Linked DNA regions of Ancylobacter polymorphus. The protein of the gene in region 1 binds, or shares a complex with, the protein of each later gene. Links are inferred from orthologs where the notes say so. Each region holds a gene or a part of one and is shown on either strand. Other genes may lie near its edges.

Evidence for each region. Proteins that work in one complex are often made in the same cells at the same time.
Region 2: the proteins of K9D25_RS10795 (region 1) and ccmA are in contact, whole or in part, in a solved structure (PDB 8CE8), measured with the Escherichia coli proteins. The link is inferred for Ancylobacter polymorphus from one-to-one orthologs.
Region 3: the proteins of K9D25_RS10795 (region 1) and ccmB are in contact, whole or in part, in a solved structure (PDB 8CE8), measured with the Escherichia coli proteins. The link is inferred for Ancylobacter polymorphus from one-to-one orthologs.

Annotation. Positions count from the first base shown.
Region 1 is NZ_CP083239.1:2,291,107-2,296,805, forward strand. The notes cover bases 1,250-4,205. They hold K9D25_RS10795 (heme ABC transporter permease), read right to left. Parts: upstream 3,117-4,205; coding sequence 2,382-3,116; downstream 1,250-2,381. Other genes in these bases: K9D25_RS10780 (DUF1178 family protein), read left to right, coding at 1,250-1,477; K9D25_RS10785 (DsbE family thiol:disulfide interchange protein), read right to left, coding at 1,599-2,204; ccmD (heme exporter protein CcmD), read right to left, coding at 2,201-2,371; K9D25_RS10800 (DUF930 domain-containing protein), read left to right, coding at 3,252-3,662; K9D25_RS10805 (pyruvate kinase), read right to left, coding at 3,687-4,205. Outside these bases: grxC (glutaredoxin 3), read left to right, coding at 1-63; K9D25_RS10775 (carbon-nitrogen hydrolase family protein), read left to right, coding at 78-992; more of K9D25_RS10780, read left to right, coding at 989-1,249; more of K9D25_RS10805, read right to left, coding at 4,206-5,204; ffh (signal recognition particle protein), read left to right, coding at 5,464-5,699. UniProt on the Escherichia coli protein: Required for the export of heme to the periplasm for the biogenesis of c-type cytochromes.
Region 2 is NZ_CP083239.1:1,542,791-1,545,717, forward strand. It holds ccmA (heme ABC exporter ATP-binding protein CcmA), read left to right. Parts: upstream 1-1,108; coding sequence 1,109-1,747; downstream 1,748-2,927. Other genes in the region: acnA (aconitate hydratase AcnA), read right to left, coding at 1-888; ccmB (heme exporter protein CcmB), read left to right, coding at 1,744-2,415; K9D25_RS07235 (F0F1 ATP synthase subunit delta), read left to right, coding at 2,791-2,927. UniProt on the Escherichia coli protein: Part of the ABC transporter complex CcmAB involved in the biogenesis of c-type cytochromes; once thought to export heme, this seems not to be the case, but its exact role is uncertain. Responsible for energy coupling to the transport system.
Region 3 is NZ_CP083239.1:1,543,418-1,546,369, reverse strand. It holds ccmB (heme exporter protein CcmB), read right to left. Parts: upstream 1,837-2,952; coding sequence 1,165-1,836; downstream 1-1,164. Other genes in the region: acnA (aconitate hydratase AcnA), read left to right, coding at 2,692-2,952; ccmA (heme ABC exporter ATP-binding protein CcmA), read right to left, coding at 1,833-2,471; K9D25_RS07235 (F0F1 ATP synthase subunit delta), read right to left, coding at 235-789; atpA (F0F1 ATP synthase subunit alpha), read right to left, coding at 1-235. UniProt on the Escherichia coli protein: Required for the export of heme to the periplasm for the biogenesis of c-type cytochromes.

The DNA of each region.
Region 1 (5,699 bases):
GGCTGCGACGACCTTTATGCGCTTGAGGAAGCAGGCGAACTGGACGCGCTGCTGGCAAGCTGAACGAGACCGCGATCATGACGTCTTCCGACCACGCCTCAATGCCCGGTGCCCCGCCACTGGGTGCCCCTTTCCGCGCGGCGCTCATCCAGATGCGCACGGCCAAGAGCGTTGCCGCCAACATCGCGGCGGCCTCCGCGCTGATCCGTCAGGCAGCGGAGGAGGGGGCGAGCTACATCCAGACGCCGGAAATGACCGGCACGATGGAGGAGAACCGCGAGGCGCTGTTCAAGGTGCTGCACACGGAAGAGGACGACCCGGCGCTGGCCGCCTTCCGCGCGCTCGCGGCCGAACTGAAGGTGCATCTGCATATCGGCTCGCTGGCGGTGCGGGCGAGCGAGCACCGCGCGGCCAATCGTTCCTATCTCCTCGACCCGGACGGCACGATCGCGGCCCGCTACGACAAGATCCACATGTTCGATGTCGACCTGCCCAATGGCGACGTGTACCGCGAATCCGCCGCCTACCGGCCGGGCGAGCTCGCCATCGTCGCCGATCTGCCGCAGATTCGGCTCGGCCTCACCATCTGCTACGATCTGCGCTTTCCCGCGCTGTTCCGCGCGCTGGCGGAAGCGGGCGCGGGCATGATCGCCACGCCGGCGGCGTTCACGCAATCCACCGGCGAGGCGCATTGGCACATTCTCCAGCGGGCGCGGGCGATCGAGACCGGCTGTTTCGTGCTCGCCGCCGCGCAGGGCGGCACGCATGAGAATGGCCGCAAGACCTTCGGCCACAGCCTCATCATCGACCCCTGGGGCACGATCCTTGCCGAGGGCGGCAGCGAGCCCGGCATCATCGCCGCCGAGATCGACCCGGCTCAGGTGGCGGCGGTGCGCGGGCGGATTCCCTCGCTGTCGAACGGCCGGCGCTTCGAGTTGGTGATGCCGGCCGATCAAAGCCGGCTGCATCTCGTGCCCGGTGGCGCGGCATGATCCTCTACCGCCTGTGCTGCGCCGCGAACCATGACTTCGAGAGCTGGTTCCGCGACTCGGCTGCCTATGACGAGCAGCGGACGAGGGGGCTGATCACGTGCCCGGTCTGCGGTTCCGCTGAGGTGGAAAAGGCGCTGATGGCGCCGGCGCTCGGGCGGGGAACGCGCAAATTCGCTCTCGAGCCGGCCGCCGAGGTGCCCGTTGACGAGCCGGCGGAGGTGGCGGTGCCGGCGCCGCAGCCGGTTGCGCTGGTGTCGGAGAAGGAGCAGCAGCTGCGCGCCATGCTGCGCGCGGTGCGCGCCCATGTGGTCGCCAATTCGGTCGATGTCGGCGACGAGTTCGCCACCCTTGCCCGCCGCATGCATGAGGGCGAGGAGGAAAAGCGTGCCATTCGCGGCGAGGCGACGCCGGACGAGGTGCGTGCGCTGATCGAGGACGAGATCGAGATCCTGCCGCTGCCGGTGCTGCCGGACGAGCGGAACTGAGCGGCGCTTAGGGCACGCGCCGATCAGCTTGCATCGCAAGCTGATCGGGTAACGCGTTCTCTATTTTAGAGTTAGAGGGCGATTTACCGATCAGATTGATTCAATCTGATCGGATCGCGCTCTAGGGCGCCGCCTGCGCCTTGGCGATTTCCGGCAGCAGGCGCGTCTTCAACCCGTCCGCGTCGAGCGGGCCGATGAATTTGTAGGCGATGCGCCCGTCCTTGCCGATGACGAAGGTTTCCGGCACCCCATAAACGCCCCAGTCGATGGCCGCGCGTCCATTGGCGTCGACGCCGACGGCGGCATAGGGATTGCCGAAGCGGCCGAGGAAGCGGCGGGCATTGCCGGCATCGTCCTTGTAGTTCAGCCCGACGAGACGGAAGCCCGGCATTTGCGACAGTTCGACGAGGAAAGGATGCTCATCCCGGCAGGGCACGCACCAGGAGGCGAAGACGTTCAGCACCGTGACCTCGCCTTTCAGCCCGGCCGAGGCAAGGCCCGGCACGGGCTGGCCGTCGCGGGTCAGGCCCTCCAGCGGCGGCAGGTCGAGTGTGGGCGCGGGCCGGCCGATCAGCGCCGAGGGCACGCGCGAGGGATCTCCAGAGAACAGCCGCCCATAGAACAGCCCGGCCAGCGCCAGGAAGGCGACCAGGGGCAAAAGCACCAGCAGCCGGCGGCCGGACCGTGCGGCCGGGGGCGCGTTCGGGGTGTCCGGCGGCGTGCTCATGCGTCGCTCCGGCCTGCCGAGCGGCGGCGGACCCCACGCGCCTCCATCTCGTTCAGCCGGCGGCGCACGGAGCGACCGTCGAGGACGATCCACAGTGCCAGCCCGCCGAGCGCGAGGGCGCTCACGCCATAGCAGGCGAGGATGAAGAAGCCGTGCTCGCCGAACATTCAGGAGGCCTCACGCATAGGCCGCCTCGGCGGCGGCGCGCGCTTCCAGAACGCGCAGTCTGCGGCGGTAGATTTCATTGCGCATCGCCGCCATGTGCAGCGCCAGCATCAGCAGGGTGAAGCCGAGCGCGCAGATCAGCAGAGGCCAGAGCAGGCTGGAATGGATGGTCGGTCCGTCCATGCGGAACACCGAGGCCGGCTGGTGCAGCGTGTTCCACCAGTCGACGGAGAACTTGACGATCGGCACATTGACGAAGCCGACCAGCGAGAGCACCGCCGCCGCCCTCCCGGCCTGGTTGGGGTCCTCGATCGCCGAGCGCAGCGCCAAGAGGCCGAGATAGAGCAGCAGCAGCACCAGCATGGAGGTGAGGCGCGCGTCCCACACCCAATAGGTGCCCCACATCGGCCGTCCCCAGAGCGAGCCGGTGAACAGGCAGAGAAAGGCGAACACCGCGCCGATGGGCGCCATCGCCTTGTGCGCCACATCCGCCAGCGGGTGACGCCAAACGAGGATGCCGAGCGCGGAGACCGCCAGCATGGAATAGCCGAACATGGCCAGCCACGCGAAAGGCACGTGGATGTACATGATCTTCACCGTCTCGCCCTGCTGGTAATCGGCCGGGGCGCGGAAGGCGAGCACGAAGCCGATCGCCAGCGTCACGAGCGCGAGGCCGCTCAGCCATGGCAGCACGCGCCCGGAAAGGGCGAGAAAACGGGTGGGGTTGGCAAGGTCCATCAGCGCCATGGGGCGGTTCTAATCTGCCGCTCGGCGCTCGGCAACTCGCAGGCGCCCTGTCGAAATGCGGATGGGACGCCATAGCATCGCCAAATCTGCGCTATTGAAGGAGAGCATCAACGAGCGAACAGGATTCGAGCGCTTATGCCGCACATCGCCGCCGCCCCCGCCGCCCTTCTGCTCGCGCTGGTCGCGCTGCCGGTCGGTGCCCTCTCCAGTGCGCAGGCGCGCTCGACCCAGGACGAGATGATGCAGCTGGAGCCCTCGGAGCGGATCGAGCAGGTGTGCAACACCCGGGCGATGGGCGAGGTCCAGCGGGCGGGCAAGGGCCTGCGCCCCGACGAACTCGTCGCCTATGCCTATCGCGATCCCGTGGTGAAGGGCTGGAAGATCAAGGCGCCCGGCGCGGCGGTGCGCTCCGGCGGTACCTGGTACCACATCGCCTATGAATGCGAGACCGCGCATGACGGCCTCGACGTGACCAGCTTCCACTACACGCTGGGCGCGGCGATCCCCACCTCGGAATGGGGCGCCCACTATCTCGTGGGACAGTGAGCGCCGCCAAAGGGGCCGATGGCCTTACCAGGAGCGCAGCGCCCGCAGGGTCGGGGTCTTCTTGTCGAGATGGTCGGCCATGCGGCCGAGCAGCCGGTCGAGCAGTTGAACCGCTTCCACCACCGCCGGACCCTTGTTGAGCATCACGCATTCGGCGCGGGCGGCCATGGCGGCATCGGTCATTTCGCCGCGTGAGGGAATGCCGTCGCGCACCAGATCCTCCAGCACCTGCGTCGCCCAAATCGCGGGAACGGCGGCGGCCTCGCAGATCCACAGCAGCTCTTCCTGCATTTCCGCGAGCCGCTCGAAGCCGATTTCGGCCGCGAGGTCGCCGCGCGCGATCATCACGCTGAACGTCCCGGAGCGGGCGGCGCGGGCGATCAGATCGGGCAGGTTGCGCACCGCCTCCGGGCGTTCGATCTTGGCCATCAGGCCGAGCGGGCGCTCGCGCCCCGCGCCATGGCGGGCGATGGCGGCGTCGAGCAGATCGAGATCTTCCGGCCGGCTGACGAAGGAATAGCCGATGAGATCGGCGCATTCGATGACGGTGGCGAGATCGGCATCGTCCTTGTCGGTCAGCGGCGAGAGGCCAAGCGCGGTGTCGGGCAGGTTGATGCCCTTTTCCGGCTTGAGCTTGGTGCCGCCGGGCCGCGTGTGGAGAGTGCGCAGGATCGCCTCGCCCTCGCGCACGCTCTCGACCACCGCTTCCACCTTGCCGTCGTCATAGCGCACGCGGTGGCCGACCGCGAGGCGGGTGACGATCTCCGGCAGCGAGACGGCGGCGCTGAACAGCGCGCCCTCGTCTACGCGCGGTTCGCCCTCGGCGACCAGGCGAAGCGTGTCGCCCGGCAGCAGCCGGCCGGAAGGCTTGCCCTTGCGCATCGGCAGCACGGCGCCGGTGCGGATCTTCGGCCCGGCAACGTCCATCAGCACGGCAATGGGGCGCCCAACCGCCCCGCCTGCCACGCGCACATGTTCGGCCATGCGACGCCACGCATCCGGTGTGTCATGGGCGCAGTTGATGCGGGCGACATCCATGCCGGCCCGCGCCAGCGCGAGGATGAATGCCGGATCGTCCGCCGCCTCGCCGGGCAGGGTTACCATGATGCGGGTGTAGCGCCCCGCCCGCTCCGGACCGAGGCTCGCCACCGCGGCGGCGTCGAGGCGGTCCGCGCCGGCGAAAAAGGCGGTCTCGTCCGGCATGGCGAAGGGGGCGGGGCGACCCGCCAGCGCCGCGAGGGCCGCCAGCACCGCGTCGAGAGTCGGCAGTACCCGGCTCTCCAGCCGGCCGAGCGAGGACAGGCCGCGCCGCATCAGCTGCCGCTGCAGCGGGCGCAGTTCATGCCGACGCAGCGCGAGATAATAGGCGAGATTGTCCAGCGCCGCGTCCTCGCGGCCGGCCTCGCGCCGGAATCGCTCGATGAGCGGGGCGGCTTCCTCGACCACCGCCGCGCGCAGTGAGAGCAGCGTCTCGAACAGGGCGGCACAGTCATCGGCGGCGCTCTCGCTGGTGACGGGGAGGGGGGCGGTGTCGTGGGTCATGACCGGGTTCCTCGCGAGGGTGGGCACGCTATAGGATGGGGCTGTTACGCGGCTGTGACCTCCGTACTCTCCCGCAAAGGGCCGTCAAAACTTGACTTGGCGGCGGGCGGCGCTTACCAAGCCGGCATCCTCGCACAACCCGCGAGCCGATCCGCCGCCCGGTCCCCGAGACCGGAGGTCAACGCCCGACAGCGCTTTGCGCCCTCGGGCGCCGTTCGGCATTGCGCTGTGAGCTGTGGGAAAGCACCGGAGCGAACGCATGTTCGATTCATTGACCGACCGCCTTGGCGGCATACTCGACCGGCTGAAACGACGCGGCGCCCTCACCGAGGCCGACGTGAACGAGGCCATGCGCGAGGTGCGCCGGGCTCTGATCGAGGCCGATGTGGCGCTCGACGTGGTGCGCTCCTTCACCGACAAGGTGAGGACGCGCGCGGTCGGTGCCGAGGTGATCAAGTCGGTCACCCCCGGCCAGATGGTGGTGAAGATCGTCAA
Region 2 (2,927 bases), 750 kb from region 1 along the record:
GTGGTCGAGGCCCGGGCCGAAGAATTCGACGAACTTGCCGACCACGCCCTTCTTGCGCAGCATCTGGGTGACGGTGAGCACGAGATCGGTGGCGGTGATGCCCTCTTTCATCTCGCCGGTGAGCTTGAAGCCGATCACCTCGGGAATGAGCATGGAGACCGGCTGGCCGAGCATGGCCGCTTCCGCCTCGATGCCGCCCACGCCCCAGCCGAGCACGCCGAGGCCGTTGACCATGGTGGTGTGGCTGTCGGTGCCGACGCAGGTGTCGGGATAGGCGACGGTGACACCGTCCTCATCCTTCGTCCACACGGTCTGGGCGAGATATTCGAGGTTCACCTGGTGGCAGATGCCGGTGCCGGGCGGCACCACGCGGAAATTGTCGAAGGCCGACTGGCCCCATTTCAGGAAGCGGTAGCGCTCCTGGTTCTGCTTGTATTCCTCTTCGACATTCTTGCCGAAAGCGGCGTTGTTGCCGAAGAAATTGACGATCACCGAATGGTCGATGACGAGGTCGACCGGAACCAGCGGGTTGATGCGCTTGGGGTCACCGCCCAGATGCACCATGGCGTCGCGCATGGCGGCGAGGTCGACCACGGCGGGAACGCCGGTGAAGTCCTGCATCAGCACGCGGGCGGGACGATAGGCGATCTCGTTCTCGACCTTGCCGCGATTGACCAGCCAGTCCTTGATGAACACGATGTCCTTCTTCGAGACGGAGCGCCCGTCCTCGAAGCGCAGCAGGTTCTCCAGCAGCACCTTCATCGAGAAGGGCAGGGCCGAGACGCCGTCGAGGCCGTTCTTCTCCGCCTCCGGCAGGCTGTAATAGACGTAGTTCTTGGAACCGACGGTGAGAGTTTTCCGGCATTTGAAGCTGTCGAGCGACGTCACGGCTGGCAGATCCCCGCTAACAAAGTGACAGGATGCGCCGGGCCTTGGAAGGAAGTGGGCTCGCGGGCTATAGCTCAGCTCGCGCGGGCTTTGGCAGGGCGCCGGGCGCATCGTTCAGTTTTCTATATAGAGCCATTTCAAACTTCGATCCTAGAGGGCATGACGCGATGCATTGGAAATTTGTGCGGCGCGTCGGCGGCTTCCGGGTGCGGGGCCTCTGATGCGGCTCGTGGTGGCCGATCTCGCTTGCCGACGCGGCGTGCGCCTGCTGTTTCAGGGGCTGGGCTTCACCCTTGAGGCCGGACGGGCGCTCATCGTCACCGGGCCGAACGGGACCGGCAAATCCTCGCTTCTGCGCCTTCTCGCCGGGCTGGCGCGGCCGGAGGCGGGCACGCTGCGCCTCGACGGCGCGCCGGAGCCGGACGATTTCGCCGAGGAGACGCATTATCTCGGTCATCTCGACGCGCATAAGCCCTCGCTCTCCGCGCAGGAGAATCTCGCCTTCTGGCGCGCCATGCTCGGCCGTCCCGCGCTTTCCGTCGGCGTGGCGCTGGAGGCGGTCGGGCTGGGCGGGTTGGAGCGGCTGCCGGTGGCGGTGCTCTCGGCCGGGCAGAAGCGCCGCCTGGCGCTGGCACGTCTCCTCGTGGCGCAGCGCCCGCTCTGGCTGCTCGATGAGCCGACGACGGCGCTGGACGTGTCCGCTCAGGCGCGCTTCGGCGAACTGGCGCGGGCGCATGTGGCGGCGGGCGGGCTGATCGTCGCCGCCACCCATGCCCCGCTCGATTTCGGGCCCAGCGACGCGCTCGACCTCGGCGCCTGGCGGCCGGCGCGGGCTCTCCTTGCGGAGGAGGGGCTGTGAGCCGGGCGTTCGTGGCGTTGCTCGCCCGCGACCTGCGACTTGCCTTCCGCGCCGGCGGCGGGGCAGGGCTCGGCGTCGTCTTCTTCCTGGCTGTGGTTGTGGCGACGCCCTTCGCCATCGGGCCGGACCTCGCTCTGCTCGCCCGCATTGGCCCGGCGATTCTGTGGATCGGCGCGCTGCTCGCCTCGCTGATCGGGCTTGACCGCCTGTTCGCGGCGGATGCGGAAGATGGCGCACTCGATGTGCTCGCCATGGCCCCGCTGCCGCTGGAACTGGTGGCGGCAGCCAAGGGGCTGGCGCACTGGATCGCCACCGGCCTGCCGCTGGTGGTGGCCGCGCCGGTGCTGGCGCTGCTGCTCAATCTCGCGCCCGCGTCGATCGGGGCGCTGACGCTGACCCTGCTGGTGGGCACGCCCGCCATCACCTTTCTCGGCCTGATCGGCGCCGCCTTCGCTGCCGTGTTCCGGCGCGGCGGGCTGCTGGTGGCGGTGCTGGTCATGCCGCTGACCATTCCCGTGCTGATTTTCGCCGTCGCCGCGACCGCCACCGTGCTGGGCGGCACCGTGCCCTTCGGCACGCCGTTCCGCATCCTGCTCGGCCTGTCGCTGGCGGCGCTGGTGCTCGGGCCGGTGGCGGCGGCGGCGGCGCTGCGGGTGGCGCGCGACTGATCCCGCGTCGCCTGTCGACGGCTCGGCACCGGGCTCTGGTATGCCAGAGCCCGCGACATCCTCGCGCAGGGGTGGAAAAGCCGGCGCGCCAATGACCGGGCGGCGCGGTGCAACAATGCGCCGCAGGGCCCGCAAAGCCTTGTGGCATCATGAGATGGTGCACTGGCGGGGAATCTCCGGCCGCTGCGTCAGTTGCCCCGGTTTTTCCCTCACGCGCTCGTGTTGCAGCATGCGGAGAGCCGTGTTAGGGAACCGCCGACTTCGCTGTCGGGTAAGGGAAACCCCTACGCCGCCTTGAGTTCACATCCTTCCAGTCCGGAAGAAGCGTCCCCTCCCGGGTGGCGCGCGCTCCGGACGAGCCCCGAGAGAGGCAACGTGGCCGAGACCTACGTATCCGGAGTGGCAGGACGCTACGCGACGGCGCTCTTCGAGCTGGCCCGCGACGCCCATGCCGTCGATGCGGTGAAGGCGGACCTTGACCGTTTCAGCGCGATGATCGCCGAGAGCGCCGA
Region 3 (2,952 bases), 750 kb from region 1 along the record:
CGGAACCGAAGATGACGACGCCGACATTGTCGATTTCGAGGTTCAGCGCCATGCCGCGCGTGCCGTTCTCGAACTCGACCATCTCGCCCGCCTGGACGTTGTCGAGACCGTAGATACGGGCGATGCCGTCACCGACGGAGAGGACCTGACCGACCTCGGAGACTTCGGCTTCCTGGCCGAAATTCTTGATCTGCTCCTTGAGGATCGCGGAAATTTCAGCGGCGCGGATATCCATCAGCGAACCTCTTTCATCGCAGTGCGGATCGAATTGAGCTTGGTCTTGAGGGAAGCGTCGACGAGCTTCGAGCCGACCTTGACCTTCAGGCCGCCCAGGAGCGAGGGATCCACCTCGATGGCGAGCTTGACGTCCTTGCCGGTCAGCGTGTCGAGCGACTGCTTCAGCGTAGCGGCGTGGGCTTCCGACAGCGGCTGCGCCACGGTGACTTCCGCCGTCACCTCGCCCTTATAGGCGGCGACGAGCAGGCCGAAGTCGCGAATGATGGTCTCGACCGTGAACAGGCGGCGATTGGCCGCCACGGTCTTGAAGAAGTTGGCGGCGAGGCCGGTGATGCCCGCCTTGGCGAGCAGGGCGGCAACCGCCTTCTCCTGCTCTTCGGAGGCGAAGACCGGGCTACGCACGAGGCGCTTCAGGTCGGCGCTCTCGGCGATCATCGCGCTGAAACGGTCAAGGTCCGCCTTCACCGCATCGACGGCATGGGCGTCGCGGGCCAGCTCGAAGAGCGCCGTCGCGTAGCGTCCTGCCACTCCGGATACGTAGGTCTCGGCCACGTTGCCTCTCTCGGGGCTCGTCCGGAGCGCGCGCCACCCGGGAGGGGACGCTTCTTCCGGACTGGAAGGATGTGAACTCAAGGCGGCGTAGGGGTTTCCCTTACCCGACAGCGAAGTCGGCGGTTCCCTAACACGGCTCTCCGCATGCTGCAACACGAGCGCGTGAGGGAAAAACCGGGGCAACTGACGCAGCGGCCGGAGATTCCCCGCCAGTGCACCATCTCATGATGCCACAAGGCTTTGCGGGCCCTGCGGCGCATTGTTGCACCGCGCCGCCCGGTCATTGGCGCGCCGGCTTTTCCACCCCTGCGCGAGGATGTCGCGGGCTCTGGCATACCAGAGCCCGGTGCCGAGCCGTCGACAGGCGACGCGGGATCAGTCGCGCGCCACCCGCAGCGCCGCCGCCGCCGCCACCGGCCCGAGCACCAGCGCCGCCAGCGACAGGCCGAGCAGGATGCGGAACGGCGTGCCGAAGGGCACGGTGCCGCCCAGCACGGTGGCGGTCGCGGCGACGGCGAAAATCAGCACGGGAATGGTCAGCGGCATGACCAGCACCGCCACCAGCAGCCCGCCGCGCCGGAACACGGCAGCGAAGGCGGCGCCGATCAGGCCGAGAAAGGTGATGGCGGGCGTGCCCACCAGCAGGGTCAGCGTCAGCGCCCCGATCGACGCGGGCGCGAGATTGAGCAGCAGCGCCAGCACCGGCGCGGCCACCACCAGCGGCAGGCCGGTGGCGATCCAGTGCGCCAGCCCCTTGGCTGCCGCCACCAGTTCCAGCGGCAGCGGGGCCATGGCGAGCACATCGAGTGCGCCATCTTCCGCATCCGCCGCGAACAGGCGGTCAAGCCCGATCAGCGAGGCGAGCAGCGCGCCGATCCACAGAATCGCCGGGCCAATGCGGGCGAGCAGAGCGAGGTCCGGCCCGATGGCGAAGGGCGTCGCCACAACCACAGCCAGGAAGAAGACGACGCCGAGCCCTGCCCCGCCGCCGGCGCGGAAGGCAAGTCGCAGGTCGCGGGCGAGCAACGCCACGAACGCCCGGCTCACAGCCCCTCCTCCGCAAGGAGAGCCCGCGCCGGCCGCCAGGCGCCGAGGTCGAGCGCGTCGCTGGGCCCGAAATCGAGCGGGGCATGGGTGGCGGCGACGATCAGCCCGCCCGCCGCCACATGCGCCCGCGCCAGTTCGCCGAAGCGCGCCTGAGCGGACACGTCCAGCGCCGTCGTCGGCTCATCGAGCAGCCAGAGCGGGCGCTGCGCCACGAGGAGACGTGCCAGCGCCAGGCGGCGCTTCTGCCCGGCCGAGAGCACCGCCACCGGCAGCCGCTCCAACCCGCCCAGCCCGACCGCCTCCAGCGCCACGCCGACGGAAAGCGCGGGACGGCCGAGCATGGCGCGCCAGAAGGCGAGATTCTCCTGCGCGGAGAGCGAGGGCTTATGCGCGTCGAGATGACCGAGATAATGCGTCTCCTCGGCGAAATCGTCCGGCTCCGGCGCGCCGTCGAGGCGCAGCGTGCCCGCCTCCGGCCGCGCCAGCCCGGCGAGAAGGCGCAGAAGCGAGGATTTGCCGGTCCCGTTCGGCCCGGTGACGATGAGCGCCCGTCCGGCCTCAAGGGTGAAGCCCAGCCCCTGAAACAGCAGGCGCACGCCGCGTCGGCAAGCGAGATCGGCCACCACGAGCCGCATCAGAGGCCCCGCACCCGGAAGCCGCCGACGCGCCGCACAAATTTCCAATGCATCGCGTCATGCCCTCTAGGATCGAAGTTTGAAATGGCTCTATATAGAAAACTGAACGATGCGCCCGGCGCCCTGCCAAAGCCCGCGCGAGCTGAGCTATAGCCCGCGAGCCCACTTCCTTCCAAGGCCCGGCGCATCCTGTCACTTTGTTAGCGGGGATCTGCCAGCCGTGACGTCGCTCGACAGCTTCAAATGCCGGAAAACTCTCACCGTCGGTTCCAAGAACTACGTCTATTACAGCCTGCCGGAGGCGGAGAAGAACGGCCTCGACGGCGTCTCGGCCCTGCCCTTCTCGATGAAGGTGCTGCTGGAGAACCTGCTGCGCTTCGAGGACGGGCGCTCCGTCTCGAAGAAGGACATCGTGTTCATCAAGGACTGGCTGGTCAATCGCGGCAAGGTCGAGAACGAGATCGCCTATCGTCCCGCCCGC